2 regions of the Bacillus sp. LJBS17 genome follow, and region 2 is predicted to be linked to the other one. Evidence: a T-box and tRNA genes for the amino acid it is inferred to sense, from the RefSeq annotation. Region 2 holds a T-box; the other holds one or more tRNA genes.
What was found. A T-box is a leader RNA that pairs with one kind of tRNA and senses whether it is charged. The one in region 2 lies ahead of thrS (threonine--tRNA ligase), so its partner is inferred to be a tRNA-Thr.

Region 1: it encodes a tRNA-Thr, which carries the amino acid that the T-box ahead of thrS (threonine--tRNA ligase) is inferred to sense. The anticodon was not compared.

The regions. Positions count from the first base shown of each region.
Region 1 covers NZ_CP079759.1:191,484-199,784, reverse strand. Annotated here, with positions in the region: gene glmS (glutamine--fructose-6-phosphate transaminase (isomerizing)) at 1-175, opposite strand, end outside; gene glmM (phosphoglucosamine mutase) at 609-1,955, opposite strand; gene cdaR (CdaA regulatory protein CdaR) at 1,974-3,428, opposite strand; gene cdaA (diadenylate cyclase CdaA) at 3,421-4,242, opposite strand; gene rsiW (anti-sigma-W factor RsiW) at 4,403-5,029, opposite strand; gene sigW (RNA polymerase sigma factor SigW) at 5,043-5,606, opposite strand; tRNA gene KXZ66_RS01110 (tRNA-Gln) at 5,837-5,908, opposite strand; tRNA gene KXZ66_RS01105 (tRNA-Tyr) at 5,913-5,997, opposite strand; tRNA gene KXZ66_RS01100 (tRNA-Thr) at 6,020-6,092, opposite strand; tRNA gene KXZ66_RS01095 (tRNA-Val) at 6,097-6,172, opposite strand; tRNA gene KXZ66_RS01090 (tRNA-Glu) at 6,176-6,250, opposite strand; gene KXZ66_RS01085 (2-thiouracil desulfurase family protein) at 6,430-6,885, shown strand; gene KXZ66_RS01080 (GNAT family N-acetyltransferase) at 6,898-7,380, shown strand; gene murQ (N-acetylmuramic acid 6-phosphate etherase) at 7,490-8,301, shown strand, end outside.
Region 2 covers NZ_CP079759.1:3,827,894-3,836,194, reverse strand. Annotated here, with positions in the region: gene KXZ66_RS19830 (Rrf2 family transcriptional regulator) at 1-97, shown strand, start outside; gene KXZ66_RS19825 (MFS transporter) at 97-1,506, shown strand; T-box leader at 1,553-1,781, shown strand; T-box leader at 1,815-2,036, shown strand; T-box leader at 2,068-2,289, shown strand; gene thrS (threonine--tRNA ligase) at 2,343-4,259, shown strand; gene KXZ66_RS19815 (MarR family transcriptional regulator) at 4,379-4,798, shown strand; gene KXZ66_RS19810 (2-hydroxymuconate tautomerase) at 4,841-5,029, opposite strand; gene KXZ66_RS19805 (site-2 protease family protein) at 5,138-5,797, shown strand; gene KXZ66_RS19800 (YwhD family protein) at 5,811-6,329, shown strand; gene KXZ66_RS19795 (hypothetical protein) at 6,592-6,900, shown strand; gene KXZ66_RS19790 (transglycosylase domain-containing protein) at 6,928-8,301, opposite strand, start outside.

The DNA.
Region 1 (8,301 bases), 550 kb from region 2:
CCACAACTTCACGAAGATCTGCAATGCGTCCTTTTTCTTTGAACACATGGATTCCCTGTTCGTTTGCAACAGCAATACCAGCAGAGTCATAACCGCGATACTCAAGCTTTTCTAACCCTTTTAATAAAATTTCCTTCGCATCAAGCTGACCGATATAACCTACGATTCCACACATATTTTTCTTCCTCCTAAGATTGTAAAAGGAGACGAAGAAAGTCAAATTTCAAGGGGACTTTCAATCGTCCCCTCCTACATGTTTTTTGGAAGATCATGTGATTTCTCTTTGTTCAAGGAGTCACCCCCTTGGTTTGAAGAAATCCTTACGGCTGTGATCTGCACACTCAGCCGGGAGGCATCCGCCGAAAATTCGATAACCTCCATCCTCGTCAACTAAGCCTTTTTCCGGGCGCTTAGTTCGGGCGCTATAATTATAGGTAAAGCAATAATCCCGTCTTCTTTTCCTATTGAGAAAATAAGAACAAGACAAGCTTGATTTTACAACATGTGGCATAAACGGTCAATTGTTTTTTAAACAACTTTGCCGTATGTCTCACAATTATCTTATGTAAACCTCGCTTGTCTTGTTCACTCTCTGATAATAGACTTCGTTACTCTAATCCCATTTCTGACCGGACGACTTCAACAATGCGATTGACATACTCATCGCACAGCTCTTTCGTCTTCGCTTCAGCCATGACACGGACGAGCGGTTCAGTTCCTGAAGGGCGCACCAAAATCCGGCCGTCGCCGTTCATTTCTTTTTCAACTTCAGAAATAATTGCTTTTACTTTTTCATTTTCTTCAACTTTATATTTATCAGTCACTCTCACATTGACTAACAGCTGCGGGAACTTCTGCATTTCAGCTGCAAGCTCTGACAGCGGCTTGCCTGTTGCTTTCAAAGTGTTCATCAGCATAATAGCAGACAATAATCCGTCCCCTGTCGTGTTGTAATCAAGGAAAATAAGATGTCCTGACTGTTCTCCGCCGACGTTGTAGCCGTCTTTTTTCATTGCTTCTACTACGTAGCGGTCGCCGACAGCTGTCTGTACGCTTTTGATGCCTTCTTTTTCGAGCGCCTTATAGAAGCCGAGGTTGCTCATCACGGTTGAAACCACTGTATCATCCTTTAAACGGCCCTCTGATTTCAGATGTTTTGAGCATATGTACATGATTTGGTCGCCGTCTACAATATTTCCTTTTTCATCGACAGCAATCAGGCGGTCGCCGTCACCGTCGAACGCAAGACCGAGATCCGCGTTTTTCTCTTTGACAAACGCGCTGAGCGCTTCGGGATGAGTCGAACCGACGCCGTCATTAATGTTTAATCCGTTCGGGGAAGTCCCCATTGTAGAAACATCTGCATCTAAATCAGCAAACAGGTGTGTCGCCAAGGATGACGTTGCGCCATGGGCACAGTCCAATGCCACATGAATGCCTGTGAAATCTTCATCAGCTGTCTGTTTTAAGAATTGCAGATATTTTTGTCCGCCTTCAAAATAATCGTTTACAAGTCCAAGGTCTGCTCCGACAGGTCTTGGCAGCTTATCCTCAGGTTCGTCCATCAGGCGCTCAATTTCAGCCTCCTGTTCATCAGAAAGCTTAAATCCATCTCCCCCAAAGAATTTGATGCCGTTATCCTGCACTGGGTTATGAGAAGCGGAAATCATGACGCCCGCCTCTGCATCCATCGCTTTTGTCAAATAAGATACACCTGGTGTAGAAATGACACCCAGGCGCATGACTTCTGCGCCAATGGATAAAAGTCCGGCGACAAGGGCTCCCTCCAGCATATGGCCGGAGATGCGTGTATCGCGGCCTATCAGCACTTTTGGACGTTGTTTGTCTTTTGTCAGCACATAACCGCCGAAACGTCCGACTTTAAAGGCCAGCTCAGGTGTAAGCTCACTATTGGCGACACCTCTTACACCGTCTGTTCCAAAATACTTGCCCATTTTATAATCGCTCCTTTTTTATTCCGATGAGGATTGTGAATTCGCAGTGGATTCATCCTCATCCTGATCTTGGTTTTGATCTTTATTTTCGTCTTGGTTTTGATCGTTGTTGTTTTTATCAGTGTTCTTTGTATCTTCTTGCTGATTGTTCTTTTGATCATTTGTTTGTTTATCTGTGTCATCCTGGTTCCCTGATGTATTGCTGCTGTTATCATTCGTTGATGTATTGCTTTTCTTAGACGTCAGCTTGATTTTGGCGGTTTTCCGCCCCAAGGACCAAGTTACATTCTGTGGCCCGTTCACTTCAAGCTTCACGCTATGCTCCCCGTCCTCTAAATCTGAAACATTCACATACAATTCAATATCTGATTTTTTCAGTTTATTTATATTCGTGGGAGAGCCTTTAGCCGTTACATCTATCGCTTGTGATTCAGGATCAAGAAATTCAATGTTTTGTGAGCTGCTCAGCCCTACAGTCTTGATAGGGACATTCTCGAACTTCTGATCCGCTTCACTATCGACTTCTATATGCAAAGTCACCTTTGACGGTGAGATTTTTTTGACACCGTCAGGAAGCGGAATATCTGCCTCGATATCGGAATCCTTGTTAATTTTACTTAAATCTAAGCTGACGCCGTCAATAAATTCAAGAGAATCCAACACATCCTGTGAGCCGTAAACCGTTACCTCACTGGGGCTGGATTCAATATTCGCTATGCTGACACCGTCAGGAAGGCTTCCTGTCCGTTCAATTTTAAAGGGCACTTTTTTACTCGGGCTTGTCACCGGAACGGTAATCTTGATGACCGAGGGCTCCACGTCGACAGGAAGCGCGTTTCCGTCTTTATCATAGACAGTCACTTTCGCTTCCTTTTCAATCGTTTCATCTGCGTTTTCCAAATTCACTGAAGCTTTTACAAGAGAAATATTATCGATGACATTTTTCGATCCGGTAATCTGCACATTTTTCGGACTGACAATCGGCTGCTCCGGAGAATAGCCTTTTTTCATCTTGCTTTTGTTGTAGTACTCCACTTCTACGGGAAAACTTTTGGTCGTCCGTTCCTGAATGGTCACTGTCGTAACAGACGGATTAATTGAGATTGTCAGCCCATCCGACACGTTTTTGGCCTTAAGCTCAACCTTATGTGTGCCGGTTTTCAAATGTTCCATATCAGCATATATTTCAAAGTTCTTGGTCTGCCGAGCCTTTTTCACGGCGCTTGTCGAGCCTTTTATCGTGACATTAACCGTTTGCGGAACACCCGTCACGACGTAATTTTCATCATCATAATACGCTTTAACCGGAATATCAGTCAGAGTTGCTTCATCAGTTGTTGATGTCGGAAAGAAAGATTCACCCGGTTTTTTCGGAGTCGGTGCTTGGTTGCTGTTAACCGCCACATAAAGCAAGAGCGCGAAAAGTAGAGCAATGATTTTCACAGCCCAGCGGTTGTTTAAGAATTTATCCATTTTTCTTGCCCCTCCAATACCAGCGGTTAGAAGAAGTGTCTCTGGTGTTTTTCTTAAACTCGGCTTCAAGCATTTCTTTCAGCGCTTCTTCTGTAAGCTCTCTGTGAAGGTCGCCGTTCTTTGCCACACTGACGCCGCCGGTCTCTTCAGACACAATAATCGTCAAACTGTCTGTTACTTCACTGATACCGACAGCTGCTCTGTGCCGCGTGCCCAGTTCTTTTGAAATAAACGGGCTCTCAGAAAGCGGCAGATAACAGGCGGCCGCGGCAATTTCATTATTTTTCATAATCACCGCACCGTCATGAAGCGGGGTGTTTGGGATAAAAATATTGATCAGCAGCTCAGAGCTGACTTTGGCATTCAGTGGTATGCCAGTCTCAATATAATCCCCCATTCCAGTATCCCGCTCAATGGTCAGCAGGGCGCCTATACGGCGTTTCGCCATATAATTGATCGCCTTTGTAATGGCCTCAATCGTTTTCTGCTGCGCTTCTTCAACAGGCGTGCCGCTCCTCGAAAAAAAGCGGCCGCGGCCTAGCTGTTCAAGCGCTCTTCTCAGCTCAGGCTGAAAAATAATAATAATTGCTAAAAATCCCCATGTTATCGCTTGGTCCATCAGCCATTGAAGTGTGCTGAGGCCCAAATATTGGCTGGCCATACGAACAAGCACGATGACTACAATTCCTTTTAACAGCTGAACCGCTTTCGTGCCGCGTATCACCATAATCAATTTATATATCACATACCAAACAAGGAGAATATCAACGGCATTGCCGAGGTACTGCAAAAAAGGGATATCCTCAAAAGCCATTTCCTCGTCCTCCAAGATTTCAGTCATTTCGTATTTTGTGTTTTACGGGTTACGCATATGTACTTTACATAGCGAGCCCATTATACCACATTTCGATTTAGCAAGTGAAATGTGCCAGCCCTCTCAGCCCGCAAAAAAAGAGCAAAGCGGCTAACGCGCTTTACTCTTCTCCGTTCGGACTGAATGCATCGAGTACACTTTTCCCCGCAGACTTCATCTTGTACCATGTCCAGTCGAATAATTGATTGATTTCTTCAATCTGACCGGTGACTTGTCCAGCAGAGGCCATATACTTTTCGCCGTTTACGACGGTTACATCCCCGTCTATTTTGCCTTTAATAATCAGCTTGCCGTTTTTAACAGTGACATCACCTTTGACCGTCTCACCTTCTGGCACGGTCACAGTATGGTTATGAACCACAAGATTCGGCTGCTTGGACACGCTGAAATTGTGGTCATTATGCCAGCTGTTAAAAAAACCCCCGCCCATCAAAATGATGAATACCGCAGCAGCTGCGATAACGGGATGGGTTCTGAACCATCTTTTTACAGAAGCTCTTTTCTTCTCCTTAGGCAATTTTGCCATGACATTAGCGGTAAAATCCGCGGGGGCTTCGACATGCGATGTGCTCCGTACGAGCGCTATGGATTTCTCCATCTCGTAAAAATGCTTTCTGCATTTCTCGCATGTCTCCAGATGTTCATTTAATACGTGTTCATCTTTTGGAAGGATATCTCCATCAAGATGCATATGCATAAGCTGCACAATTTGTTCAGGACAGCTCATTTCATCACCCCACTTAAAGATCCCTTAATTGTTTTCTAAGAGCCTCTCTGCCTCTGTGAATCCGCGTTTTCACAGTCCCCACAGGAATGTTTAGAATCTCCCCGATTTCAATTAATGAGAGTTCGTCAATATACTTTAATACGATGACTGTTCTGTATTTGTCAGGAAGCTTTAAAATTTTCTGCTGTATCGTGTTTGAGAGCTCCAGCGACACAACTGCATCTTCAGGCAAAACACCATCTGCGGCGATTTGAGAATACATGGTCAAGCCTTCCGTACCAGCCACCTCTGCATCGAGGTAATAATCCGGCTTCTTTTTGCGAATGCGGTCAATGGTCAAATTGGTCGCGATTCGATAAAGCCAAGTTGAAAATTTCCGGTTAATATCAAAACTGTCGATATTAACGTACGCTCTGATGAAAGCTTCCTGTGCAATATCCTCCGCCTCATGCACATTGCCAAGCATACGGTAGCAAAGCTGATAAATTTTATCTTTGTAAATATCTACGATGTCCGCAAATGCATCCTGGTCGCCTTTTTTGACTTGTTTAATTCTTTTTTTAATCATCATTTCCATATTTATCTAACCTCTGCCTTCACCGGTCTGTATGTATACGAGTTTCGTTTCAAAAGGTTTCAATTTTTTTATAAAATAAGTTTATCAAATTTTTGGCAGGGTGTAGATGGTAATTCGTGAATAAACTACCTTAACATATTTTTAAAATTATTATACAGACTGAACAGTTAGAAGTTGGAATGATTTTTCCGAAAAGAAAAAAGACACCTTTTGATCAAAGGTGTCTGTGACTGGGCTAGCTGGATTCGAACCAACGCATGACGGAGTCAAAGTCCGTTGCCTTACCGCTTGGCTATAGCCCAATAATGGTGGAGGGGGGCAGATTCGAACTGCCGAACCCTGAGGGAGCGGATTTACAGTCCGCCGCGTTTAGCCACTTCGCTACCCCTCCACATAAAATTTTGAAAAAACAGTGCCGGCAAGAGGACTTGAACCCCCAACCTACTGATTACAAGTCAGTTGCTCTACCAATTGAGCTACACCGGCAAGATGGTGGAGGATGACGGGCTCGAACCGCCGACCCTCTGCTTGTAAGGCAGATGCTCTCCCAGCTGAGCTAATCCTCCAAATGGTGACCCGTACGGGATTCGAACCCGTGTTACCGCCGTGAAAGGGCGGTGTCTTAACCGCTTGACCAACGGGCCGTTGTGTTCTCGTCGAGCTGACAAAAGTTATTATATACAGGTCACCCCCTGTTTGTAAAGAGGAAAATTAAATTTTTTATTTTCAAACTTTTTAACTCCTTTTTTAACTGAAAAAGCCTCCCAACTAAAGCCATTTATTTTATGATAGAGACAAGCAAAGCAAGAGAGGAGAACCCAATATGATTCTAGTCAGTTCTTGCCTTGGAGGCATTGAATGCAGATATAACGGCTCTCACGCAGCGTCGGAGAAAATCAGAAAACTAGTCGATGAAAAGAAAGCAGTCATGGCTTGCCCTGAACTTCTCGGCGGCTTCTCTACCCCACGCGAACCCGCAGAAATCATAGGAGGCACCGGCGAGGATGTCCTCAATGGAACAGCGAAAATCGTGACAGCTTCAGGAGAAGACGTCACAGAACTATATATGGAAGGCGCCGCGAAAACATTGGCTTACGCAAAAGAAATCAACGCTTCTGCCGTCATATTAAAAGAAAACAGTCCATCTTGCGGAAGCGGTTTTATCTATAACGGCACATTCTCTGGGAAAAAAATCACCGGCAGCGGAGTAACCGCCGCACTGTTAAAACAAGCGGGCTACCGCGTCATTTCGGAAAACGAGCTTGACGACATATTGTAAGGAGGCCACCCCATGACTCAAGACATTTCTTTATCCTTCTATAAGCCTGAACACTTGCCCGAGCTTCAATCATTCACGCTCACCAACGATGACAAACGCTTTACCTCCCTCCCGAAAGAGGTGCTGTCTCAGGCTCTGGGCATACAGGACCGATACCCGGTTGTCATCTTAAAAGACGACCTTCCAGTCGGTTTTTTCATTTTACATGCATCAAAAGAAACGCTTGCTTCCTATTCTAACAATCCATTTGCTTTACTGCTCAGCTCCCTGTCTTTAAACGCTGTGCATCACGGAAAAGGCTATGCGAAAAAAGCCATGCTTTTGCTTCCCGCTTTTGTGAGCGGATATTTTCCATGGTGCGACGAAATCATCTTGGCCGTCAATCATCTGAACATACGCGCAAAACACCTTTATATGAAAAGCGGGTTCCTTGATAAAGGACGGCGAAGAATCGGGCCGCTTGGAGAACAGTTGATCCTTCATCATTTCTTATAGTCTTGAGTGAAATAAAATTTCAAAAACTTAAAAACATAGTTGAAATATCATAACAGAAATGAATATACTGAATATTGAGATATATTATTTTAAAACAGGGGGCATCCTCATGTCAGAACCATTAAACCTTCACCGTCTTACAACAGAATCACGCAATAGCCAAACAGTTGAAATCCACAAAGCAAACACTCTCGGCATCCTCAAAATGATCAACAACGAAGATATGAAAGTCGCTGCAGCCGTTCAAGAGGTTCTCCCCGACATCAAAACAGCTGTAGACTGCGCTTATGAATCGTTTCAAAATGGAGGCCGGCTCATATATACAGGCGCCGGCACAAGTGGCAGACTCGGCGTCATGGATGCTGTTGAATGTCCTCCCACCTACAGCGTAAGCCCAGATCAGGTCATCGGAATCATGGCTGGAGGCCCCAAAGCCTTTTTACAGGCAGCAGAGGGCATTGAAGACAGTGAAGAAGCAGGAGCTGAAGATTTAAGAAACATACAGCTCACTTCAAATGACACCGTCATTGCCATCGCAGCAAGCGGCCGCACACCCTACGCCGCAGGCGCCCTAAGATACGCCCGCAAAGTCGGAGCACACACCATCGCCCTTACTTGCAATGAAAATTCCGCCATCAGCAAGGATGCGGATCACAGCATTGAGGTTGTCGTCGGACCTGAGGCCATTACAGGATCAACACGTATGAAAGCCGCAACCGCTCATAAAATGATTGTAAACATGATATCTACCGCTGTAATGGTCAAAATCGGCAAGGTTTACGAAAACTTGATGGTAGACGTCAACGTCAGCAACAAAAAACTAAAAGAACGCGCCATCAGCATTATCCAAAGCCTTACAAACGCTTCATACGACACAGCCAGATACACTCTGGAACAAGCCGATCATCACGTCAAAACAGC
Region 2 (8,301 bases):
AGAATCCTTGCAGCATGTCATGGACAGAGTCGCGGAATTGTATGATCTTGAAAAAATAGATGAGTGGGTAATCAAGCAAGTGAAAGGGCAATTGTAATGAAAAATAGCGGGTCTATACAAGAATCAACATCATCAACAGGCATATCCGTGCTGATCGTGCTCGCACTTGGTTTCCTCATGGCAACTCTTGATGTGACCGTTGTGAATGTGGCGATGGCTGATATGAAAAACACTCTTTCAATGTCACTTTCAGGTGTAACGTGGGTTGTGGACGGGTACATTCTTACTTTTGCGTCGCTTCTGCTGGCGGGCGGAGCCTTGGCTGACCGTTTCGGCTCGAAGACGATCTATATCTTGGGTCTAGCCGTTTTTGTTCTGGCCTCCTGTTTATGCGCTGCATCTATAAATGGGCAGATGCTGATTGCCGGACGTCTCATACAGGGAATTGGAGCAGCTTTGTTTATGCCAAGCTCACTCAGCCTTTTGGCTGCCTCTTACCCTGATGAGCGGGTGCGGGCGAGAATGTTTGGGCTGTGGGCCGCGCTTGTTTCCGCCGCTTCAGGCCTTGGGCCCTTTATCGGGGGCGTGCTGGTAGAGTTGGCGGGCTGGCAGAGTATTTTTCTAATCAATGTGCCAATAGGGGCTGCTGCGCTCATTTCAGCTTACCGAATCCTCAGCCGCGTTCCGGGAAAAAGCAGCCGCGTGAACATCATCGGGCATCTGCTTGGCATGATGGCTCTCGGGTTTCTTTCCTATGCTTTGATACAGGGGCCTTCAGCGGACTGGCGCTCGCCAGTGATTCTTGCAGCATTTACTGCAGCGATTTTGGCATTTGTGCTGTTTTTGCTGCGGGAAATTTCTGCAAAAGCACCCATCCTGCCGGCGTCCTTATACAAAAACGGCCGCTTCTCAGCTGCCCAATTTATCGGGTTTTTGCTGAATTTCGCCCTTTTTGGCGGCATGTTTATGCTCAGCCTTTTTTTGCAGGAAGCAGGAGGGGCAAGTTCCTTTATGGCTGGAGTGGAGCTGCTCCCGATGATGGCGGTCTTCGTGATCGGCAATCTGCTGTTTGCCCGTCTGGCGAATCGGTTTGAAGCCGGTCAGCTTATGTTTGTATCAATGTCGGTCAGCTGTATCATTGCATTGCTGTTGTTTGTGCTGATTTCTCCGGATTTTCCTTATTGGCAGCTGGCGGTGTTGATGTCTGTTATGAACCTCTGTACCGGTATTACAGTTCCTGCCATGACAACTGTGATCATGCAGGCTGCCGGGCAAAGACATGCGAATATCGCCGGTGCGGCGTTAAATGCAAACCGGCAAATCGGAGCCTTGGTCGGCGTAGCGATAACCGGGGTGATCATTCATCTGTCCGCCACTTGGTATGCTGGTGCCGGGTTTACGTTTTTGATGATGGGAGCGGCATACAGCCTCGCTGCATTACTTGTATGGCTGTTTCTGGCTGCCCATAACGGGACTGCCGCGTCAGAAAAAAATGTAAATCACTGATTGCGCTTTGTGGGAATATATAGTAAGATATAAAAAATTATTGAAACAACAGGCACTGATAAGGACACGAGATGCTTTTTACGGTTTCCAGAGAGGGAAGGACAGCTGAGATCTTCCTAACGCAGGGAAAGCAGCTTACCGCCTTTGAGCCGTATCGGGGAAAACAAGTATCTGATACCGTCATGCTGCGTTACAGCATCTTTAAGCCGATCACCATGTGTAATTGATCGGGAATTTGGGTGGAACCACGGATGATCAACACATTCGTCCCTTTTAGAGGGATGGGTGTGTTTTTTTATATGAACTACATAAATGCGTTGAAAAGGACACGAATGATAGTTACGGTTTTCAGAGAGGGAAGGTAAGGTGAGAGCTTCCCAGCTTAGGAATATCATTTACCGCCTTGGAGCAGCATTGGGGAACTGAAGTATCCAATGCCGTCTATGCTGCGTTACAGCACCGAGCCGACAATATAGTATTTGTCGGGAACTTGGGTGGAACCACGGGTTAATCACACACTCGTCCCTATCTGTGGGACGGGTGTGTTTTTTTATGAATTGAATACATGCGATGAAAAGGACATGAATGATAGTTACGGTTTTCAGAGAGGGAAGGAAAGGTGAGAGCTTCCCAGCTTAGGAATATCATTTACCGCCTTGGAGCAGCATTGGGGAACTGAAGTATCCAATGCCGTCTATGCTGCGTTACAGCACCGAGCCGACAATATAGTATTTGTCGGGAACTTGGGTGGAACCACGGGTTAATCACACACTCGTCCCTATCTGCGGGACGGGTGTGTTTTTTTATATACAACAATGAATAAGGAGTGTTCTAAAATGAGCAAACATGTACACATTCAGCTTCCGGACGGACAGATCCAGGAATATCCGAAAGGCATCACAATCAAAGAAGCGGCTGGTTCTATCAGTTCCAGTCTGCAAAAGAAGGCGGCCGCAGGTCAGGTCAACGGCAAGCTTGTTGATCTCAGTTTCAAGCTGGAGGAGGATGCTGAGCTTTCGATTGTCACACTCGATTCACAAGAAGGCTTGCAGGTGCTTCGCCACACAACAGCTCACGTGCTGGCCCAAGCAGTAAAACGGCTGTACGGCGAAGTGTCATTGGGGGTAGGGCCTGTGATTCTAGACGGCTTCTACTATGACATGAAGCTGGGGAAAAGCTTGGCATCAGGAGACTTAGAGGCCATCGAAAAAGAAATGAAAAACATAATAAATGAGAACCTTGAAATCAAACGTATAGAGGTTTCTTACGAAGAAGCTGAAGAGCTGTTTGCACAAAAAGACGAGCGGCTCAAGCTTGAGATTTTAAAGGATATTCCGCGCGGGGAGGATATCACACTGTACCAGCAAGGGGAATTCGTTGACCTGTGCCGAGGGCCGCATCTTCCTTCTACAGGGATGATCAAGGCGTTCAAACTGACAAGAGTATCAGGCGCTTATTGGCGCGGAGACAGCAAAAATGAAGTCCTGCAGCGGGTGTACGGGGTTGCGTTTCAAAAGAAAAAAGATTTGGATGCGCACCTGCATATGCTGGAAGAAGCGGCAAAACGAGACCATCGCAAGCTCGGCAAACAGTTAGGACTGTTTATGTTTTCTGAAGAAGCGCCGGGGATGCCGTTTTATTTGCCGAAAGGGCAGATTGTCCGCAATGAGCTGGAGCGCTTCTCGCGTGAGCTGCAAACAAATGCCGGCTACGATGAGGTGCGTACGCCGTTTATGATGAATCAGCGGTTATGGGAGCAGTCAGGCCATTGGGACCATTATCGCGACAATATGTACTTTTCAGAAGTGGATGATACAAGATTCGCAATGAAGCCGATGAATTGCCCCGGCCACATGCTCATCTTTAAAAACAGCCTGTATTCTTATCGGGATCTGCCGATTCGCATGGCGGAATTCGGACAGGTGCACCGCCATGAATACAGCGGCGCTTTAAACGGAATGCTTCGCGTTCGGACGTTCTGTCAGGATGACGCCCATATTTTCGTTCGGGAGGATCAGATTGAGAGTGAGATCAAAGAAGCGATTCGGCTGATTGATGAGGTATATCGGACATTTGGTTTCGAGTATTCAGTTGAGCTTTCGACTCGCCCGGAGGATTCATTGGGCGATGACAGCCTTTGGGAAGCATCGGAACGTGCCTTAGCACGCGTCCTTGAGGAGCTTGGCCTCTCTTATGAGATCAATCAAGGTGATGGAGCGTTTTACGGGCCGAAAATTGATTTCCACATAAAAGATGCCTTGAAACGCAGCCACCAATGCGCGACAATTCAGCTTGATTTTCAAATGCCGGAAAAATTTGATTTAACATATATCAACGAACTCAATGAGAAGGTTCGTCCCGTTGTCATCCACAGAGCGGTTTTCGGCTCAATCGACCGTTTTTTCGGCATTTTGATCGAGCATTACGGCGGGGCTTTTCCAGTCTGGCTCGCACCGCTCCAGGTTCAAATCATACCGGTTTCGCACGTTCACTTAGACTATTGCAGAAAGGTGCAGGCGGAGCTGAAGCAGGTGGGGATAAGAGCCGGCATTGATGAGCGCAATGAGAAGCTGGGCTATAAAATCAGAGAATCGCAGGTGCAGAAAATCCCGTACGTGCTGGTGCTTGGAGATCATGAGGAGCAGGAGGATGCGGTAAACGTCCGCCAATTCGGATATCAGCAGAATGAACACGTTCCTTTTCAGACATTTAAAGATGAGCTTGTGAAACAGGTGGAAAATCGAGGCATGTAGGATAAAAGCTGTGAATTCATATTTTGCATTTTTGACTTTCCCTATTCGGAATCAGTAAAATAATAAGTAAATCATATCGTTCGTATGTTATGAATGCATCTCGAAATGGGGAAATTTACATGGACCATGACAAACTGGAAGCAAATTTGCTGGATCACGCACTTACAAAATATTTGAAAAGCACGAAGCAATTAGATGAAGCCACCGTTCCGAAACACGTGAATAATGTAAGAGGGTTTATTCTGCGGATCATATACAGACATGGGAGCTGCACCATAAAGGATATTTTGAAGGAGGTCACACTGTCTCCCTCTGCCACGACCACAGCTCTGAATCATTTAGAGCAGGAAGGGTTTATTGAGAGATCCAGAAATAATAATGACCGCCGCACTGTATGGATTACGCTTTCTGAATCGGGCCGGGGAGCGGCTGAACAAATGATCGAAAACCGCCAGCAGCTGATTGACGGCATGTTTGAACGTTTAACAGCCGAAGAGAAAGAGACGTTCTTGGCGATTATTGCGAAGCTGGCTCAATAGGGATAATAAAAGCCGGTGCGCGAAGCGCCGGCTTTATAGAGATTATTCCATATCGCTCAGGCGTTTGCCTGCGACGGCATAATGGTCTTTTCTCATTTCTTCTATAAAGACAACAATTTTTTCTTCAGAAGCACCGGTTGTTTCCTTTACGGCTTCTGTTACTTTCTCGACAAGATTGCGTTTTTGCTCGTCTGTACGGCCTTCGAGCATTTTGACAGTTACGTATGGCATAGGTGCTGAATCCTCCTTTATCTCGTTTCCTCTCTTTAGAAAAAGAGGCTTCTTATAGTATACTGAATAAAGTAAATTCTTGCATTTTGAGAAAGAGGGATATCTCACTTGGACCGTTTTTTATATTATCCGTTATCTTTAATGCCATACCTCGTCATCACGCTAATTGTGTCGTTTACGATGCACGAGCTTGCCCACGCTTATGTCGCATACAAATTCGGTGACGATACGGCGAAAAAACAAGGAAGACTGACGCTGAATCCCATTAAACACCTTGATCCGTTCGGAACCATTTTGATTTTGGTGGCCGGCTTCGGGTGGGCGCGCCCCATTCCCGTGAATCGCCGCTTCTTTAAGAAGCCTCGGCTTGCCGGTGTGCTCGTATCTATAGCCGGGCCCGTCAGTAACCTGATTCTTGCGTTTATTGGTTTCTTTTTGTTAGTGTTGATGCATGCGTACGGAATGGAAATGCTTGCGGCGTTCAGCACGGGGCTGGATCAGTTTTTTTCTATTTGGATACAGCTGAATCTTGTCTTGTTTTTATTTAATCTGCTGCCGCTTCCTCCGCTCGATGGCTATCGAATTATAGAAGATCTCGTTCCGCCGGGCGTGCGTGCCAAAATGACGCAGGCGGAGAGCTACGGCTTTATCGTATTTTTGGTGCTGTTTGTGACGCCGCTAGGATCTTACGTGCTGTGGCCGATGCTCAATGCAGGAAGAGATTCGATTTTAAAGCTGTTTTCAGCGATATTTCAACCGCTTTTGTAGGAGGTAGAACTTCATGGAAGAAAAAAAGAAAAAATCAATCGGGTTTAATATTATCAAAAGTGATCCGACAGACGGACACGGCGGTTTTGGCGTAGGGGCACTCAGCCTTGACAACATTTCTCCCGTATTCGTTGATGTAGAGGAAAAAGAAGCGTTCGTAGACATCGGCGCCATGCATGCCCGCAGCACCGTTGAAAAAGGAATAAAATTTCTCCCGAATAAAGAAGAAGTGCCGAACGGAAAACCATACTGGCTTGTGTGGGTAACGATTGACAGAAAAGAAGAGGGGCCTTATTACGCTGGTGTGACAGCCTGTGAAATGACGGTCGACAGAAGTATCAGAAGAGGCTACAAGTCGCTGCCTGAGCATGTGAATTTGATGGATAAATCCATGAAACGGAAAATCATCGTTGATAAAATGGACGACAGCTCGAAGCGTGTACTAGGCGAATTTCTGAAAAAGCATGATCAGGGCCTATGGGACCGTTCCTCAGATGAGTTAAAAACGAGCCTGCTTCCGGAAAACAATTAATTTATGAATTTTCTGTGAACTTTTAAAGTATTTGAGATATTTTTCGTAAACATTGAGTAAACTGGTGATACAGAAATAGGACATGGAAAATCCCGAGCCGAAACAAGACTCGGGGTTTTTCATTTTTAGGGGGATATGATGTACGAAACCATTCGAGTCGGCGATTGGTTGATAAAAGCCGACGTGGAAGAAACGAGAAAGCAATATGAGAAAGATATAGAGGATATGTGTGAACGGTAACTGTCTTAACTATTACGAGGCAGTGAATGAACTGCCAGTCCAAAAAGCACAAGTATTAGAAAGTTTCGGCCTCATTCCGTCCAAATGCACAGATATAAATTATCATGGGGTAAAAGATCATCTGCACTTTTATATAGCGAGTTATTTTATAGTAGGCCGTATTGTTGAAGGAAAACAAGAATGGAATCCGAAAAAGATTGATTTCTCGTGGCATATTTCATTTTCAGTGCCGCAACACCAAATTTACATTCCTAAGGGTTTTCCAAAACCAATTATTCAGCTCGATTGTGTTACGCTTCTTCCATGGGTCATTGACCAACCATACGAATAACCCGGCCTCCGAGGAGCCGGGTTATTTTCAATGATGTCGCCCCAGCCATTTGTCCCACCACTTTTTCTCGGAAGCGGGCTTTTCTTTGGATGGAAGCCGGTCTTTTGTTTGTTTTGCGGGTTCTGCCCCGTAGCACACGTTTGCGGGTTCTGTCCCTTTCACAAAATATGTGTAATGCTTAGCGGCACAGCCGGGACCTGATGAGTAGCCTGTTTCCGGATCAATGTACACACCGGTTACGCCTTTTGGCGGCTTGAACGCGGTTTCCGGTTCGCCTTTGAGCGCGTCCTCCATGAAGTCCGCCCAAATGGTTTTAGCATAGCTTTTTTCTTCGACCGAGTCGATGGTGCTGTTTTTGTCATAGCCGGTCCAAACACCGGCGGCCAGCTTCGGATTGAAGCCGATCATCCAGCTGTCTGCGCTGGTGGTTCCTGATTTTCCGGCATACGTTCTTGTCAGGCGGTTGGCTATCGTTCGCCCCGTAACCGACGTATATCCATTTAAATCGGTATCAAACATGCCTGTCATCATACTCGCTGTGACAAAAGCGGCTTTTTCATCAAGCACCTGTTTATGCTGATTCGGGTTTTCGTACAGCACGTGGCCGGCTGCGTCCGTTACTCTTAAAATAAAAGTCGGTTCGATTTTCTTTCCGCCATTTGCGAGCATGGCATAGGCGTTGACCATCTCAATCGGACGTACGGGTTCGGTGCCGAGTGCCAGGGACGGCAGTGCTTGAAGATGGGCGGTAATGCCGAATTCCTTTGCCGTCTTTACAAGTTTGTTCGTGCCGAGAAAAAGATGCGTTTTCACAGCGTAAATATTGTCGGAAAGCGCCAGCGCCTGCAGAAGCGTAATCGGCTTGTTGGCATAGTATCCGTTATAGTTGCTTGGAGAATAGGTTTCTCCCTTTGCATCAATTTGAAACTCGGTTTCTTCGCTTTTCATCAAAGTGACTGGCGTAAATCCGCTCTGAATCGCTTTATAGTACAGCAACGGCTTGATCGTCGAAGCAGGCTGGCGCTTCGCCTGTGTCGTCCGGTCAAACGGGCTTTTTTGATAATCCCTGCCGCCGACAAGGGCGAGAACGTTTCCGGTGCGGGGATCAATGGCTGAAAACCCGACTTGAATGTCAGATCCCGCGTTAACCGTTTCGGTAATGGTCTCCTCGGCGATGCGCTGCATCCGTTTATCTACCGTTGTATAGACGTTTAACCCGCTCGTTTCAATTTGCTCCCGTGTCATGCCGAGCTTTTTCTCCAGCTCTCTCATCGCATTGTCGTAGAAATAAGGAGCCTTTCTCTTGGAAACTTGCTTATTCAAAGGCTGATAGGAAAGAGGTTCCTTGATCAATTCATCCGCTTTCTTTTGGCTGATCATCTGCTGCTTTTCCATCATCCG